One region of the Bacillus sp. YC2 genome, then DNA from elsewhere that is predicted to be linked to it. Evidence: riboswitches for the same ligand, from Rfam matches in the RefSeq annotation. Region 1 holds a riboswitch; each other region holds the start of a gene.
The links. Region 1 has a riboswitch for S-adenosylmethionine ahead of KY305_RS19040 (2-hydroxyacid dehydrogenase). Riboswitches for the same ligand answer to the same signal wherever they lie in the genome.
Positions count from the first base shown of each region.

Region 1 (4,479 bases):
TATTGAGCATATCTGTTTCCTCCTATATGCGCTTACTTGGTGTAAAGAATTAACTTATTAAATACTATTAATTGTAAATTATGCCATTACCTCTGTTTTTGAAGACGGCTGAAAATGTGAAAATAAGCTTTGTGTGTGTTTCCATTCTTCATATAAGAATAGATCTGTCTGATCCGTTTCCGGTTCAATGACCTTCGTATCATTCGGCCGCTCCTCTTTCACCCCGAGAGCTCCGTTGCAAATCATTGCTGCCCCCATTGCCGAAGCCTGACTGAAGCCTTTTCTCTTATAGATCTTCTTCTGTAAGAGATTTGCGAGAAACTGTGTCAGGGCTTCACTTTGAAAACCGCCGCCGCACGCCCTTACATAATCAAGTGAGAAAGGGCTGACTTCTGTTAACATATCAAAGTTCCATTTGATTGAAAAAGCGATTTCCTGAAGCGCTGCTCTGACAAAATGCGCTCTGGTCAGCTCTTGAGAAAGCGGAGCGTCAAATACGAAGCCGCCTTTTGTCAGCGCATTTTTTTCCGTTGATAAATATGAACCCAGCGCTGAAACACAGGCATTATCATTCGAAAGGCTTGCGATTTCCCGTTCCATGACGCTGTAAGGCTCATTCGGATAAAAGATCGCTTTTAATTTCTGATAATTAAGCCCGGTAATGCCCGGATTTGTTTCAATGAGCCACTGCCCTTCTTCTGTATGGCAATTCAGCCATGCTTTCATTTCGCTGTCTGCATGAGCTTCCCCGGTTACCTTGGTAATGGGAGTCGTTGTGCCCGACACAATGATGATATCACCGGGTTGTGCATGCGCGCTTTTAATCGCAAGCTGTGTGTCTCCGCCGCCGGCTATAACTGGAACCCTTTCTGAAAGGCCGAAAACATCCGCTTTCTTAAACGTTAACATCCCGACGACTGTGCCCGACCTGACCAGCGAGGGAAGAATAGAGGAAGAAAAGCCGAAGATGCTGCACAGTTCCTCTGACCAGGCATTTTTTTTCACGTCAAACAGCAGCGTTTCTGCCGCCTGTGACGGTTCATAGCTTAAGATGCCGCTTAGCTCAAACGTCACCCAGTCACTGATGCTCGTCATTTGATGCACTTCTTTCCACAAAGCTGGCTGTCTTTCTTTTAATCCGAAAAGCTTCAGCGCGGAAAACAATGCACTCGGAAGGCGTCCGGTGCGCCGGTACACTTCTTCCTTTACATCAATCTTGTCTTCCCATTCGCGGCCCCTGTTATCGATATTCGGCAAGCCGAGAAATGCTCTTCCGTCTCTGTTGATAAGAACGATCCCCTGCCTTTGGCTGGTGGAAGTGATGCCGATCAATGTAATATCGGGGCTATTGGCGATTGCACGCTTTGCCATCCCGCTGATTTGCCGCCATAACACCTCCGGCGAGAAATAGCAGCTGTCCGGATAAAGCGTATCTGTAACATATTCAATATCTTCCCTTTCAATCGCCGTTACCTCTCCGCCGGCAGTCACAACCGCGACCCGGGCATTCCCCGTTCCGATGTCAAACACAAGATAGCCTTTTTGTTTTGCCAAAATTGCCGCCCCCTTTTCTTATCCTCCGGTTTGAAGTTCGTTTTTGTTATAAAGCGTGGGTATTGAATAGGTTTGTTCTTTTTTCCATTTGATAAGCGCGTCGTTCAGTATACGCACGTGATGATCCTCCACTTCAAAGGTCGCGCCGGCTAAGTGGGGTGTTGCAAAAACATTCGGCAAGGAGATCAGTTCATAATCAGAAGATTCAGGCGGTTCATGATAGAACACGTCAAGAATTGCTCCTCTGATTCGGCGTTCTTTAAGCACCTGCAAAAGATCTTCCCTGTCTGTCACTGCCGCTCTTGATGTATTGACAAAAATGGCGTCCTTTTTCATCAACTGAAAATATGCGGCGTCTATGAGGCCGATTGTTTCTTCTGTGCGCGGCAGGTGAACAGATACAATATCACTCTCTGAAAATACCCGTTCGATCGATGTTTTCTCATACTGACGATTTTCATGATCTACAAAAGGGTCATAGTACAAAACCTTACAGTCAAAGGCTTTCAAAAGCCCGGCGATTTTCTGGCCGACGGCTCCGAATCCGAGCAGGCCCACCGTTTTTCCGGTCAGTTCATTCCCCCTGAATTTGACGTAAGCCTGTAAATAATCCCCGTTCCACCTTTTATCCTTCAGCCATTGATTTGACGGGTATGTGTGGCGCAAAAAAGAGATAACATTTCCGATAAACATTTCAGCCACTGCCTGAGCGTTGCGGGCCGGCGTGAAAAAAACGGGGATTCCCTTTTTCGTTGCTGCAGCTGTATCAACATTAGACGGCATCCCTCTGCATACACCGATGAAGGCAAGCTCTGGTGATGCGGTAATGACACGATCCGTTACGTCATCAAGTTCGGTAATAAGCCCTGTCGCATTCGTCTCTGCCATCAGCCGGATTAATTCATCTTCCCGATAGGCTCGGCCGTGCTTTTTCCAAGAGCGGCAGACGACAGTGCCGAACACCTCTTCCAGCTCATCCACCCCTTGTTTGTGATATGGTGCGGTAATTAAAACCGTCATGGTGCAAAACATCCTTTTCACATAAATTTTTTCATAAAAAAATCTCTTTCCCAAAGAAGGAAAGAGATTCGTATACTGTCTTTATCCGCTTTATGCGCACAAACATGTATAGACCCATTCTTTCCTATCTTTCAAGCATACGCTTGCTGGAATTGGCACAATAATGTTGCCGAGGTTTCATAGGGCCAGTCCCTCCACCTCTCTTGATAGAAAATAAAATGATGAAATTGTCAGTCTGTTTAAAAGAATAAACTCATCATAGAAAAGTCTTTCGGTGATGTCAATACTTTTTTTCTAAATTGACGTTCAATTTCGAAATGTTATAATGCTTACAATATACAAAAAGAGGAGAAATGGGCTATGAATTCTTTTGCCGAACAACCAAACGGGGTCTTTAAATCGGTATGCTCGTTAGACTGTCCGGACCAATGCGGCTTGCTTGTTACAAAAAAAGACGGCAAGATCATCAAAATACAGGGCGATCCCGATCACCCGGTCACATCAGGAAATATTTGCAATAAAGTCAGAAACATGGCCGAACGCATTTATGATGACAAGCGCTTATCCACTCCGTTAAAGCGTGTCGGTGCGAAATGGGAAGCTGTGTTTGAGCCTGTTTCTTGGGACGAGGCCATCAGCACCATCAGCACACACTGGAAAGAGCTGATTGCAAAAGAAGGAGCAGAAAGCATTCTTCCATGCAGCTTTTACGGCAATATGGGAAAACTTGCGGCAGAAGGAATGGACCGCCGCTTTTTCCATCGTCTCGGCGCAAGCAATCTGGAACGGACCATTTGCAGCAAAGCCGGATCTGAAGGCTACAACTACACGATGGGAGCTGGCGCAGGAACAGACCCCGAGGAAACCATTCATGCAAAGCTGTTTATATTTTGGGGAATCAATGCCGTCAGTACGAATATGCATCAGGTGACAATTGCTCAAAAAGCCCGTAAAAATGGGGCGAAAATTGTTGTCATTGACGTTCATAAGAACCAAACGGGACGCCTTGCCGATTGGTTTATTCCTATTCGTCCCGGCACAGATGCCGCGCTCGCTCTCGGTATGATGCATGTTTTATTTAAAGAAAACATGCATGACGAAGCATTTCTTTCTGAATACACCGCAGGCAGTGAAGAATTGAAAGAACATGTCAAACAGTATGATCCGGACACAGTCGCTTTGATTACAGGCGTCAAGGCGGACGATATCCTCCGGCTTGCGAGAATGTACGGAGAAACCTCCCCTTCCCTGATCAGAATCGGAAACGGCATCCAGCATCATGATAATGGCGGAATGATCGTCCGCACCGTTTCCTGTCTGCCGGCTGTTACCGGACAGTGGCTGCACGCCGGAGGGGGCGCGATCAAGCATAACAGTGCGGTATTAGGCTATAACAGAAAAGCGCTGCAGCGTCCCGGCTTGCTTCAGGGCCGCACACCGCGATCGTTTAATATGAACAGGCTTGGGAGAGTTCTTTTAGAAACAGATCCCGCCGTACGCTCGCTGTTTATTTACGGAACAAATCCCGCAGTGGTCGCGCCGGAAGCGAATAAGGTGAGAAAAGGCCTGCTGCGTGAGGATTTATTTGTAGTCGTTCATGATCTGTTTTTAACAGAGACCGCTAAATATGCGGATATCGTTCTTCCCGCTACATCCGCTTTTGAAAATACAGATTTCTATACTTCTTACTGGCATCATTTTATTCAGCTTCAAAAGCCGGTTATAGAACGATACGGAGACAGCAAATCAAATACGGAAGTGTTTCGTTTATTGGGTGAGGCAATGGGATTTACCGAACAAGAACTGCAGGATTCTGATGAGGAGTTAATCAGACAGGCATTAGACTTTCCTGATAATCCGTATATCGAGGATATTACTTACGATTCGCTCTCTAATCAATCCTTT
Region 1 is NZ_JAHXDO010000019.1:5,772-10,250, reverse strand. It holds gene KY305_RS19050 (RbtT/DalT/CsbX family MFS transporter) at 1-10, opposite strand, end outside; gene KY305_RS19045 (FGGY-family carbohydrate kinase) at 79-1,554, opposite strand; gene KY305_RS19040 (2-hydroxyacid dehydrogenase) at 1,573-2,574, opposite strand; SAM riboswitch class I at 2,696-2,787, opposite strand; gene KY305_RS19035 (molybdopterin oxidoreductase family protein) at 2,935-4,479, shown strand, end outside.

Region 2 (4,479 bases), on a different contig from region 1:
CATAAAGATGGAATAGTAATCTCCTTTTAATAATAAGGAGACAAGCAGGTAAGAAATAGACAGTGATAAAAACGGCGAAACGATCCAAACTTTCAGCATCGTTTTCACGACTCGTTTATGAAAAACGTTAGGCCCGTTTTTAGCCATTCCGATACCGATAATTGACGATGAAGTCACTTGCGCCAAAGGAACCGGCAATCCGAATACGGAGCTGATAATGACAAGACCTGCTCCGGTTCCGGAAAGCAGAATGCCTTCTCCGGCTGAAAATCTCGTAATTTTTTTGCCGTTTGTTTCAAGCACCTTTCGTCCTAAGAGCAAGGCCCCGAGGGCAACAAAGACGCCTCCGTACAACGTGCCGTTAGACACGTTGAGCACTCCGGCCGCAACTAATGGGCCTACGGCGTTTGCCACGTTGTTCATTCCGGCTGAAAAAGCTTCCGAAAATCCTGCGATAAGGAGCACAATTCCCAATATTCGCTGTTTTCGGGTTGAAATGACGCGAATATTCAGAGAACTGAACAGCTTCGAAATGAGATACGTGAAGCAGAAGGCGACAAACGGAACCAGCACCCAAAATATAACGATCACAAAAAGATGCTGTAAAAATAAAACTTTGTAGGCTACGCCTACTCCGACAATCGCACCGACGGTCACTTCGCTTGTCGATAACGGAATGCCGAGCACATTTGCCGTAAATAATGACAGTGCCGCCGCTCCGATAATGATGCAGACAATAGAGAGCGTAATCGTCTGTTCCGGAATGATTCCGGAGCTTATCGTCTTGACCACTTCTCCCCCGCCGATGATCGCACCGGACAGAACGCCGGCTGCACATATCAACAGCGCGAAGGTTTTCTTTTTTACGGCGCCAGACCCGTAAGCGACTCCCATCGAAGCCGCTGCGCCGCTTGCTCCGATATTCATGGCAAAAAACAGGCTGAATAAAATTGCGGCTATTTCCATCGCGCAGCTCCCTTATTCATGCAAGCCGCATTCCGTTTTAGCCATGCCGTTCCATCTGCCGCTGCGCAAATCTTCTGCGGTAAATGCAGGAGAGGTGCACGGTTCACAGCCAATGCTCGGATAGCCTTGGTCATGAAGGGGGTTATAATCCAGTTCATGCTTGGATGTATATCTCCAGATGTCTTTCCATGTCCAATGAATCAGCGGGCATACTTTGATTGATTGAAACTTATCGTCTTTATTCAGGAAATTCGTATTTGCCCGGCTCGGACCTTGATCGCGGCGCAGGCCGGAAAGCCATGCAGGATGCCCCGACAGCGCTTCTCTTAACGGCAGAATCTTTCTGATAAAGCAGCACTGGTTAGGGTCACTTTCCCACAGTTTATCCCCGTGAGCCTCAGCCTGTTCTTCAAGAGAAAGGTTTGGTTTTTTCAAAATGATGTTAAGGCCGGGATACCGCTCTTTGACTTTTTCAATCGTCTCGTACGTTTCCTTAAAATGAAGACCCGTGTCAAGAAAAACGATTTCCGCGTCTTTCTTCACTTTATAAATTAAATCGATCAGAACGATCCCCTCAATTCCGAAGCTGCACGCATAAACGAGCTGATCTCCGTAGTGTCCGTACGCCCATTTCAGGACTGACAGCGCACCCTTATAAGAATCGTCTTCCGGAAATGTAATCGCCGGCTCTTCCCATGTGTCATACGTTAACATTTTTTCTTTCCTCCTCTCGGAGACAATCAAACAGCTGTTGCTTTCTGCCGGTTGTCTTTTCCTTAATCTGTTATTCTCATCATATAAAAAACTTTCAATCCAGCGGAATGAAAGACAGTGACCCGGTATAGCCCTTATCTTCAAAATGCTATGCATTTTTCTGGATGCGGCACCTTGCATGATATGCAGGTTGCCGGGCATCATCGGTCCAGTCCCTCAGCCGCTCTTGATAAGTTTTTTTAGATTTGTACTAAATTTTAGCACAATTCTAACAGAAGTCAACCCGAGTTTTTTGATAGGAATAATAAAAACAGGCCCTGCGGCCTGTTTTCTCTCATTTATTTTTTAAACCAATCTTTTGACTCGGGATTCTTTTTCCACGCTTTCAGCTTTTCGAGGTCATCTGAGTGAATCGTCCCGTTTTCCAGCGCCACTTCCGTCAGCGTGTCATAGTCCGTTAATGAATAATACGGCAGGCCTGCTTTCTCAAATGCTTCTCTTGCTTTCGGAAGGCCGTATGTGAAAATCGAGATGACGCCGAGAACGTCCGCGCCTTCTCTTTGAAGAGCCGCCGCTGCCTCAAGCACGCTGCCTCCCGTGGAAATTAAGTCTTCGATCACGACGGTTTTTTGCCCTTTTTTGAGGGCGCCTTCGATTTGATTTCCCTTACCGTGTGCTTTCGGCTTGCTTCTGACATAGCACATCGGCACATCCAAACGGTCTGCCAGAAGCGCGGCGTGCGGAATGCCGGCCGTTGCTGTTCCCGCGACCATCTCAGCTTCCGGGAAATGCTCTTTTAACAGCTTGCTGAGGCCGTCTGCCACATCATTTCTCACTTCCGGAAACGACAGTGTCAGACGGTTATCGCAATAGATCGGGGATAATATGCCGCTCGCCCAAGTAAACGGCTCATTCGGGCGCAGAAATACAGCTTTAATGTTTAATAGATGTTTTGCGATGGCTTGTTTCATTGGCTAACGCCCTCCCATTCCAGTTTGATTGATTCATACGCTTTGACGGGGTTTTTCGCTTTTGTAATGGACCGGCCCACGACAATGGCTGATGATCCGTTTTCTCGTGCGAAAGCGGGTGTCGCCACACGAACCTGGTCGTCTGCTGTATCTTGTGACATGCGAATGCCGGGCGTGACAGTCAGAAATGACGGGCGGACCGTTTCATAAATGGCTTTTGCCTCATGAACCGAGCATACCACCCCGTCAAGCCCGCTCTCATCCGCCATCTTGCTGTAATGCACAACCGTTTCTAAAAGCGGTTTTTGAAGCAGCAGCTCTTCCTTCGCCATTTGCTCTGAGGTGCTTGTCAGCTGTGTGACCGCAATCAAAGACGGCCGTTTTTTTCCTGCCGGGGCTCCTTCTTCCAGTCCCTCGAGAGCGGCCCGCATCATTTGCGCGCCCCCTGCGGCATGCACGTTTACAAGATCAACTCCGAGGCTCGCAAGCCGTTTCATCGCCTTATTTACGGTTGTCGGAATGTCGTGGAGCTTTAAATCTAAAAACAATTCACAATTCCGTTCCTTTAATTGCTGTATGATGGCGGGTCCTTCTTGATAAAAAAGCTCCATTCCCACTTTGACAAACAGCCTCTCTTTTTGAAATAGATCTAAAAAAGCGAGCGTCTCATCAGCCGATGCGAAATCAAGCGCGATGATGGGCAGGTTGTTTTTCATGTTTCCAGCTCCTTCCGATGCATTCACTTATCGATTGAAAGCCGTATTGGCCCAGCACACGAGGGAGCTGTTCAATGATCTCAGGGCAGGCAAAAGGGTTGACGAAGTTAGCCGTGCCGACGGCAACCGCACTCGCCCCCGCCAGAAGAAATTCCAATGCATCTTCTGCCGTCTGGACGCCGCCCATCCCTATGATCGGAATGTTTACAGCCTGACTGACTTCATAAATCATCCGAATGGCGACAGGTTTTATTGCCGGACCTGACAGCCCGCCCGTTTTATTTGCTAAAATCGGCTTGCCGGTTTTCAAATCAAGCCTCATCCCGACAAGTGTATTGATCATCGTCAATCCGTCAGCTCCGGCCGCTTCAATCGCCTTTGCAATTTCTGTAATGTTTGCGACGTTCGGCGACAGCTTGACATACACAGGCACTTCAGACACATCTTTTACCGCTTTTGTCACTTCTGCGGCCATCAGAGGATCTGTGCCGAAAGCGATTCCGCCTGTTTTGACGTTCGGGCATGAGATGTTGAGCTCAAGCGCGTGCACATTCGGCGCTTTGCTGATATGCTCTGCCACTTCCCTATAGTCTTCAACCTGAGAGCCGGCCACATTTGCGATGATCGGTGTATCAAATTGTTCCAGCCAAGGCAGTTCATGTTCAAGAACATGCTGAAGGCCGGGGTTTTGCAGTCCGATGGCGTTCAGCATTCCTGCGCCGGTCTCCGCCACTCTCGGCGTCGGGTTTCCGAAGCGCGCTTCTTTCGTGGTCGCTTTAATCATGATCGCACCGAGGCATGACAAATCGTAAAACCGTGCATATTCTTTCCCGAAGCCGAAACAGCCGGAAGCGGGAATGATCGGATTCTTTAAATGAAGACCCGGCAAATTCACTTCTAACATTACAGCGCCACCTCCTCAGCTTTAAATACAGGCCCGTCGAGACAAACTTTGACATATGACGTATCGCTTTCGTCAGTGCGGCACACACAGGCAAAACACGCTCCGATGCCGCAGCCCATCCGCTCCTCCATTGAAAGATAAACCTCTTTATGGCCGTACTGCTGCTTTAATGCCTTCAGCATCGGGGTCGGCCCGCAGCTGAGGAGGA
Region 2 is NZ_JAHXDO010000002.1:150,922-155,400, forward strand. It holds gene KY305_RS05740 (sulfate permease) at 1-966, opposite strand, end outside; gene KY305_RS05745 (phosphoadenylyl-sulfate reductase) at 979-1,680, opposite strand; SAM riboswitch class I at 1,812-1,916, opposite strand; gene pyrE (orotate phosphoribosyltransferase) at 2,019-2,651, opposite strand; gene pyrF (orotidine-5'-phosphate decarboxylase) at 2,648-3,367, opposite strand; gene KY305_RS05760 (dihydroorotate dehydrogenase) at 3,336-4,271, opposite strand; gene KY305_RS05765 (dihydroorotate dehydrogenase electron transfer subunit) at 4,271-4,479, opposite strand, start outside.
Region 2: another riboswitch for S-adenosylmethionine. It lies ahead of KY305_RS05745 (phosphoadenylyl-sulfate reductase); the one in region 1 lies ahead of KY305_RS19040 (2-hydroxyacid dehydrogenase).

Region 3 (4,479 bases), on a different contig from region 1:
CATCGTTTTGTCGCCGCCCCATGTCGTATTGACAGTGACAAGAAGCCCTTCTTTTTTAAAGAAGCCTTTTGCTTTAGCGACATACAAAGGTGTATAAAAGATGGAATGAGTGACTTCTGCCACTTTCACCTTTGTCAGACTTTCTTCCTGCTTGCAGGCGGGGAGCAAAAGAAGAAGAAAAGCGCATATGACGAAGGCGCAGCCCGTTTTGAGCCATTTGTTCACGGTATAACCTCCTTGTGTTAAGCGTTAAAATAACCCTTTTTGCTTTACATATCGTATGATGGGTATAAAAAATGTGTGAGTGCCCATATTCAGGTTGGGAAAGAATAAAAAAACCGATAATGACAAGGAGGCTTATTCGTTTTGCTAGTTGAGAAGAGAAGATTTCCGTCTCCCAGTCGGCATGTCCGCCTCTATACAGTGTGTTATGTCTCTAAAGGATTAAAGGTGAAGGGGCTGATGGCTGAGCCGGCTGTGTCAGGGGAGTATGACGGTTTTTTATATTTGCGAGGCGGCATTAAAAACGTCGGCATGGTTCGGCCGGGAAGAATCATTCAATTTGCATCGCAAGGCTTTGTCGTGTTTGCGCCTTTTTACAGAGGCAATCAGGGAGGCGAGGGCAATGAGGATTTTGCGGGAGAGGACAGAGAAGACGCGTTTTCCGCATTCCGCCTGCTGCAAGAGCATCCGAGCGTAAGGAAAGGCAGAGTCCATATTTTCGGCTTTTCCCGCGGCGGGATTATGGGGCTTTTAACTGCGATTGAGATGGGGCGCCAAGCCGCTTCGTTCGTCTCATGGGGCGGCGTCAGTGATATGGTGCTTACGTATGAGGAGCGAAAGGACTTGCGGCGAATGATGAAGCGGGTGATTGGCGGCACGCCGAAAAAGGTTCCGGACGAATATAAACGCCGCTCACCGTTTGAAAAAGTAAACCGCGTCCATGCTCCCGTGCTGCTCATTCATGGTGAGGAGGACCAAAATGTATCAATTGAACATGCCCGCATGATAGAAGAGAAGCTGAAAGAGGCGGGCAAGCTGGTGGAAACATGGTATTACAGCGGTTTTACGCATTATTTTCCTCCGCACGAAAACAGGCGCATTGTCCGGCAGCTTACCAAGTGGATGAAATCAAAGTAAGACCAATGATTTATGGTATGATAAAGAAAAAGAGAACGAAAGGGGATTTTCATTTTGGGAATGCCTGTTGAATTTAATACAATGATTGTGACAAAAGGCAACGAAAAACGGATAGAGGAAAATATCTTCATCCTTGAAAAAGAGGGCTACCGCGTATATCCTCTTGATATTCCGATGGACGTGCGCAAAACGAAAACAGGCGAGAAATCGGGTACGGGAGAAGTCCAAAAGCTCGAATGGGCGAACGGACGGACAAGCATTACATACAGGCTTACCTCGCTTTACACTACAAACTAATGAACAATAGCCAAGGGCATTTGCGCCCTTGGCTTTTTTGGTTAAACGAGAGGTCCGCCCGTTTTGGCAATTGAGTCGGTATGTGAGAACTTTTTAAAATTTTCCTTGAACTCATGAGCGAGGAACAGCGCTTTTTCATTGTAGGCTTTTTTATCGCTCCATGTGTTTTCAGGCTGAAGGACATGGTCGGGCACGCCTGGGACATGAACAGGGCTGTGCAGGCCGAAGATACTGTCCGTCACCATGTCTGTCTGATCCAGTTTGCCTTCAATCGCCGCTTTTACCATCGCTCTCGTGTAGGACAGCTTCATGCGCTCTCCCTCACCGTATCCTCCGCCGGTCCATCCTGTGTTGACGAGGAAGACCTGAACGCCGTGCTCATCGATTTTCTTCCCGAGCATTTCGGCATATACGTGGGCCGGAAGCGGAAGAAACGGAGAACCGAAGCATGTTGAGAAAGTCGTTTGCGGAGATGTCACCCCGCGCTCGGTTCCGGCAAGCTTACTGGTGTACCCGCTTAAGAAATGATACATCGCCTGTTCCTTCGTCAGTTTGCTGATCGGAGGCAGCACACCGAACGCGTCTGCCGTTAAAAAGACGATGGCTGACGGGTGCCCGGCGAGGCTTGGAGACACGATATTGCCGATCATCTCAATCGGATACGCCGCTCTTGTATTTTCCGTGTAGAAGGAATTATCGTAATCCGCCTTATGCGTATTATCGTCAATCACAACATTTTCAAGCACTGAACCGAAGCGGATCGCGTTGAAAATCTGCGGCTCCTTCTCTTCACTCAAGTTAATACATTTAGCGTAGCAGCCGCCCTCGATGTTAAATACGCCGGAGTGTGACCAGCCGTGCTCGTCATCGCCGATCAATTTGCGGTTTGCATCTGCTGAGAGCGTCGTTTTTCCGGTGCCGGAAAGTCCGAAAAACAGGGCGACATCGCCTTTTTCCCCGACGTTGGCTGAGCAGTGCATCGGCAGGATATCCTGCGCGGGCAGCAGGAAGTTCATAATGGAGAATATCGATTTTTTCATTTCTCCGGCGTATTCCGTTCCGCCGATTAAAATGACGCGTTTTTCGAAAGAAACGATAATAAACGTTTCAGAATGTGTGCCGTCAGTTTCCGGGTCCGCTTTAAAATGCGGGGCGGAAAGAATGGTAAAGGGCTGAACCCCGGAGTCTCTTTCGTCTGTCTCAGGTCTGATAAACAGCTGGCGCGCGAATAGATTATGCCATGCAAACTCATTTACGACCGTAATCGGCAGTCTGTATTTTTCATCCGCACCTGCGAATCCCTCAAATACAAACAGTTCATCCCGCTGTTTTAAATAGCTGACGACTTTTGAATAAAGCCGTTCAAACGCTTCTTCTGAAATGGGCTGGTTTACCGGCCCCCAATCAATCTGATCTTCTGTGCTTTGTTCCCGGACGATAAATTTATCTTTTGGAGAACGGCCGGTGTATGCACCGGTAGTTGCGCGGACGGCGCCCGTTGATGTTAATGTTCCTTCATTTCGGCTGATCACTTTTTCGGTAAGTCTTGGGGCGGATAAATTATGATGCACATTCGGACTTGCGAGTAATGCCTGTAAGTCTGCGGTTAAATCAACTAATTTCATAAAAACCTTCCTTTGCCGGTTTATTTGTGTTTCGCTGAATGTGAAATTAGTATAACACATATATAAAAATAGTCTATACTATTTATTATTTTTTGTTTGTGTTTTTCCATTGCTTTCTGAAATTAAGGCGCGCAATCGCTTTAATTCATATTGACACCTTAAACACTTTTACGATAAGATATTTCATTGAGCGGATACTCTTATCCCGAGCTGGCGGAGGGACAGGCCCGATGAAGCCCAGCAACCGGTTTCTCTGTTAAAAAGCATGTGGAAACACTGTGAGAAACTAAGGTGCTAACCTGATGCAAGGTTCAATATTTTCCTTGAGCGATAAGAGTGAAAGGCACACAAACCAAACCCTTTCCTCGAGTGGAAAAGGTTTTTTTATTTCATAAAATATGCCAATTAACATTCTCTGATATAGTATGACATTGTATTAAGAGGGAGCGAGTTCCGTATCATATGAGAAGATCTTGGGATGGATCTTTTTTCAGGAGGAAAAATTCATGAGTAAAAACCGTCGTCTGTTTACATCTGAATCTGTTACAGAGGGGCATCCGGATAAAATCTGTGACCAAATCTCTGACAGCATTTTAGATGAAATTTTAAAAAATGACCCTAACGCGCGCGTAGCCTGCGAAACATCTGTAACGACAGGCTTAGTGCTGGTCAGCGGAGAGATTACAACATCAACATACGTTGACATTCCGAAAACGGTACGTGAAACGATTAAAGAAATCGGCTACACACGCGCAAAATACGGATTTGATGCGGAAACTTGCGCTGTTTTAACGTCAATTGACGAACAGTCAGCAGATATCGCGATGGGCGTCGACCAAGCGCTTGAAGCACGTGAAGGCACAATGAGCGATGCTGAAATCGAAGCAATCGGAGCGGGAGACCAAGGCTTGATGTTCGGTTATGCATGTAATGAGACGAAAGAGCTTATGCCGCTTCCGATCTCACTGGCCCATAAATTGGCGCGCCGTTTAAGCGAAGTCCGCAAAGAAGACATTCTTCCGTACCTTCGCCCGGACGGTAAAACACAAGTAACAGTTGAATATGATGAAAACAACAAGCCGGTCCGCATCGATGCGATCGTTATTTCCACTCAGCACCACCCTGAAATTACGCTTGAGCAAATCCAGCGCAATCTGAAAGAGCACGTCATTAATCCGGTCGTGCCTGAGGAACTGATTGATGAAGAAACAAAATACTTCATTAACCCGACAGGACGCTTCGTTATCGGCGGACCTCAAGGTGACGCGGGGCTTACAGGCCGTAAAATCATCGTTGACACATACGGCGGCTATGCACGCCACGGCGGCGGCGCATTTTCCGGTAAGGATGCGACGAAAGTAGACCGTTCTGCGGCATATGCAGCGAGATATGTAGCGAAAAACATTGTTGCAGCCGG
Region 3 is NZ_JAHXDO010000005.1:19,498-23,976, forward strand. It holds gene KY305_RS09935 (ABC transporter substrate-binding protein) at 1-225, opposite strand, end outside; gene KY305_RS09940 (alpha/beta hydrolase family protein) at 367-1,140, shown strand; gene KY305_RS09945 (DUF2584 domain-containing protein) at 1,195-1,437, shown strand; gene pckA (phosphoenolpyruvate carboxykinase (ATP)) at 1,479-3,062, opposite strand; SAM riboswitch class I at 3,260-3,399, shown strand; gene metK (methionine adenosyltransferase) at 3,569-4,479, shown strand, end outside.
Region 3: another riboswitch for S-adenosylmethionine. It lies ahead of metK (methionine adenosyltransferase); the one in region 1 lies ahead of KY305_RS19040 (2-hydroxyacid dehydrogenase).

Region 4 (4,479 bases), on a different contig from region 1:
ATTGTTCGGCGGCAAGGCAGGGCTTGTTGAGCTTCCGCAATGCCTGTTAAACCCGGGTGATACGATTCTGGTGCCGGACCCCGGTTATCCTGATTACTGGTCAGGCGTTGCCCTGGCGAAAGCAAAAATGGAAATGATGCCGCTGACGAAAGAAAGGGATTTCCTCCCGGATTACAACGCGATTCCTGCGGAAGTGCGAAAAAAAGCGAAGCTCCTGTATCTCAATTATCCGAATAATCCGACCGGGGCTGTGGCGACACCGGAGTTTTTTGAGGAAACGGTCAGCTTCGCAAAGGAAAACGGCATTTGCGCCGTTCATGATTTCGCTTACGGGGCCGTCGGCTTTGACGGGCACAAACCGCTGAGTTTCCTGCAGACAGACGGAGCAAAAGAAACCGGAATTGAAATTTACACGCTGTCAAAAACCTACAATATGGCGGGCTGGCGGGTTGGATTTGCCATTGGGAACAGATCAGTCATCGAAGCGATCAACCTGTACCAAGACCACATGTTTGTCAGTTTGTTCCCTGCGGTCCAGCAGGCTGCGGCAGCGGCTCTTTTAGCGGATCAGACGTGTGTCGCCGAGCAAAATGACAGGTATGAATCAAGGCGCAATGCGTGGATCACGGCCTGCCGCGATATCGGCTGGGAAGTGACGGCCCCGGCCGGCTCCTTTTTCGCGTGGCTGCCTGTGCCCGCCGGCTATACGTCACAGGAATTTTCAGACTTGCTTCTGGAAAAGGCCAATGTCGCGGTCGCAGCGGGAAACGGCTTTGGAAAATGGGGCGAGGGCTACATCAGAGTCGGTCTGTTGACAAGTGAAGAAAGACTTAAAGAGGCGGCGGACCGGATCGGAAAACTAAATCTTTTCGCCCGAAAAAGCATTGACATTACAAGATAACAATGGGATAATTCAAAATAATTTATAAAATCATTATTCTTATCAAGAGCAGGCAGAGGGACGAGCCCGATGAAGCCCGGCAACCGACTGATAAAGCACGGTGCTAATTCTTGCAGCAGGAGCTGAGAGATAAGATTCGGACATAACACGAAACCTTGAAACCTCTTTCTGCTCAAACAGGAGAGGTTTTTTATTGTTTTGCGAAAGAAAGAGAGGAGTTCACGCATGAGCGAAGTATTGGCAACATACCTTTTGACGGACCCGGGAGACAGTGAGAAACGGGCTGAACAAATTGCGACAGGGCTGACGGTAGGCTCCTGGACGGATTTGCCCCAGCTGAAGCAGGATCAGCTCAGACGGCATAAGGGCCGGGTGGTAAAGGTTGAGAAGAAAGAAGCAACCGCTGAAAACGAAAAACAGGCGGTCATTACCATTGCCTATCCTGAGGTTAATTTTTCAAACGATATTCCGGCAGTGCTGACAACAGTGTTCGGGAAGCTGTCGCTTGACGGAAAAATGAAACTGATTGATCTTGAATTTTCCGAGGCGTTTAAACGCTCCCTGCCCGGGCCGAAATTCGGCATATACGGCATCCGCAAAATGATCGGCGAGTTTGAAAGACCGCTTTTAATGAGCATTTTTAAAGGCGTAATCGGACGGGATCTCACTGACATTAAAGATCAGCTCAGACAGCAGGCGCTGGGCGGCGTCGATATCATTAAAGATGACGAAATTTTCTTTGAAAATGATTTGGCCCCGTTTGAAACCCGTATTACAGAAGGGAAGCGTGTCCTGAAGGAAACCTGTGAAGAGACCGGGCATAAAACGCTGTATGCGGTAAACCTTACGGGACGGACGGCTGACCTGCGGGACAAAGCAAGACGCGCTGCCGAGCTTGGAGCCGACGCCCTTTTACTGAATGTGTTTGCCTATGGCTTAGACGTTATGCAAAGCCTTGCGGAAGATGCGGACATCCCGCTTCCGATCATGGCGCACCCGGCGGTCAGCGGCGCGTTCACATCATCTCCCGTCTACGGTTTATCGCATGCACTTTTGCTTGGTAAGCTGAACCGGTGCTGCGGAGCCGATTTCAGTTTATTTCCGTCACCTTACGGGTCGGTGGCTCTTCCGAAAAAGACAGCGCTCGCCATTCACGACGAATGTGTGAAGGAAGATGTCTTCAAGCCTTCATTTGCAGTACCGTCAGCAGGCATTCATCCGGGCATGGCGCCTTTATTGATGCGTGATTTCGGAATTGATCATATCATTAACGCCGGCGGCGGGATTCACGGGCATCCGAGAGGCGCCGAGGGCGGAGGAAAAGCGTTCCGCGCTATTATCGATGCGGTGCTTCAAGCGCAGCCGATAGAAGAAAAAGCCGCAGCGTGCAAAGACCTTCAGCTCGCATTAGACAAATGGGGGAGGGCGGAAGCCGTATGACCCAAACACCGCTGATTATTTGTGATTTCGACGGAACGGTTACAATGAACGACAACATTATCAGCATCATGAAAGAATTTGCACCGCCTGAATGGCTCGCTTTAAAGGATGGCGTCCTGTCTAAAAGCATATCCATCCAAGAGGGCGTCGGCCGGATGTTCGGGCTTCTGCCGAGCAGCTTAAAAGAAGAGCTGACAGATTTTGTTCTGCAGGATGCGAACATACGGGACGGTTTTGTGGAGTTTGTGTCGTTCGTCCGGTCAAACGGCCTTCCGTTTTACGTCGTAAGCGGCGGGATGGACTTTTTTGTGCACCCGCTTTTGGATGGAATCGTGGAAAAGGAGCGTATTTTCTGCAATCACGCGTCTTTTGAAAATGCCCATATTCATATTGAATGGCCTCATGCCTGTGACGAGGGCTGTACAAACCAATGCGGCTGCTGCAAACCGTCAGTCATCCGAAAGCTTTCAGAAGACCAAAAGGAGTTTCTCATCATGATCGGTGATTCCGTTACGGATGTCGAGGCTGCCAAGTTATCTGATATGTGTTTTGCAAGAGATTACTTGCTGGATGAATGCAAGGAGCTCGGGCTGCGTCATCTTCCTTTTCATGATTTTTACGAAGTGAAAAGCGGCATTGAAAATATGGGGGAGGTGCAGGCATGGCTGCAAAACAAGAGCGCTGGCGCGAACTTGCCGAAGTAAAGCGTGAGCTGGCTGAAAGAGACTGGTTCCCGGCGACAAGCGGCAATCTTTCCATTAAAGTCTCTGATGAGCCGTTAACCTTTCTCGTCACGGCAAGCGGCAAGGATAAACGGAAAGAAACAGACGAAGATTTTCTCTTAGTCGATCAGGACGGGAAACCCGCTGAAACCGGCCATTCCTTAAAGCCGTCTGCGGAAACGCTTCTGCATACCTATTTGTATCAGAAGACAAATGCGGGCTGCTGTCTGCATATTCATACGATAAATAATAATGTGATATCAGAGCTGTACGGCGATGAAAAACAAATTACCTTTCAGGGACAGGAAATCATTAAAGCGCTCGGCTTATGGGAGGAAAACGCGGCGGTGGCCATTCCGATTATTGACAATCCCGCGCATATTCCGTCATTGGCTGAAAGCTTCGCAGCACACGCGGCGAGCGACTCCGGCGCCGTGCTGATCCGCAACCACGGCATTACGGCATGGGGGAAAAATGCGTTTGAGGCAAAAAGGGTGCTGGAAGCCTATGAATTTTTATTCAGCTATCATATCAAGCTCCTGTCACTCCGGCCGCAGCTTGTCAAATAAAGAGGAGGAATCAAAAATGGCAACGATCAGAATTCATGATGAAAAAAATACATTAATAGAAAACCAAGAGGAAGTAGCACGCTTTTTAGACGACCAGGAGGTTATTTATGAGCAGTGGAACATTGATAAACTTCCGCCTGAGCTTTCAGAAAAATATGATTTGACAGAAGACGAAAAAGAGCAGATTCTTGCTGCTTTTGACAAGGAGATTCAGGACATTTCCGCACGGCGCGGTTATAAATCCCAAGACGTCATATCTTTATCAGATACGACTCCGAACCTTGATGAATTATTGAAAAACTTTCAAAGAGAACACCATCATACCGATGATGAAGTCCGCTTTATCGTCAGCGGCCACGGCATCTTCGTCATTCAAGGCAAAGACGGCACTTTTTTTGATGTCCGTTTGAATCCGGGAGATTTAATTTCGGTACCGGAAAACATCCGCCACTACTTTACGCTTCAAGAAGACCGTAAAGTCGTCGCAGTCAGGATTTTCGTTACGTCAGAAGGATGGGTTCCGATTTACGAAAATGAAAGAGTGCAAAACTAACGAAAACACAAGCCTCTCATGCAGAAAAACGCATGGGGGGTTTTTCTTGTTGACAGTATTTTAATATAAAGTCATCATCCTCCGTTTTGTGCTAAACTTCTATTTTCCGCCGCCGGAACATGCGAAATGCCGTTTACATGATCATGCAACTGGGTATTATTCTCTTAATCCTGCTAAAGATTCCAATATGAAATGAAAAATCAAGTTATTTAGTAAAAAAATGTTTACAAATAAAGTATAATCTGTAATAATGCTCAATAACCCAATCAAACTTGTTTCCTATTCTTTTAGCGG
Region 4 is NZ_JAHXDO010000008.1:143,573-148,051, forward strand. It holds gene KY305_RS14250 (pyridoxal phosphate-dependent aminotransferase) at 1-901, shown strand, start outside; SAM riboswitch class I at 938-1,037, shown strand; gene mtnW (2,3-diketo-5-methylthiopentyl-1-phosphate enolase) at 1,127-2,341, shown strand; gene mtnX (2-hydroxy-3-keto-5-methylthiopentenyl-1-phosphate phosphatase) at 2,338-3,045, shown strand; gene KY305_RS14265 (methylthioribulose 1-phosphate dehydratase) at 3,003-3,632, shown strand; gene KY305_RS14270 (1,2-dihydroxy-3-keto-5-methylthiopentene dioxygenase) at 3,649-4,185, shown strand.
Region 4: another riboswitch for S-adenosylmethionine. It lies ahead of mtnW (2,3-diketo-5-methylthiopentyl-1-phosphate enolase); the one in region 1 lies ahead of KY305_RS19040 (2-hydroxyacid dehydrogenase).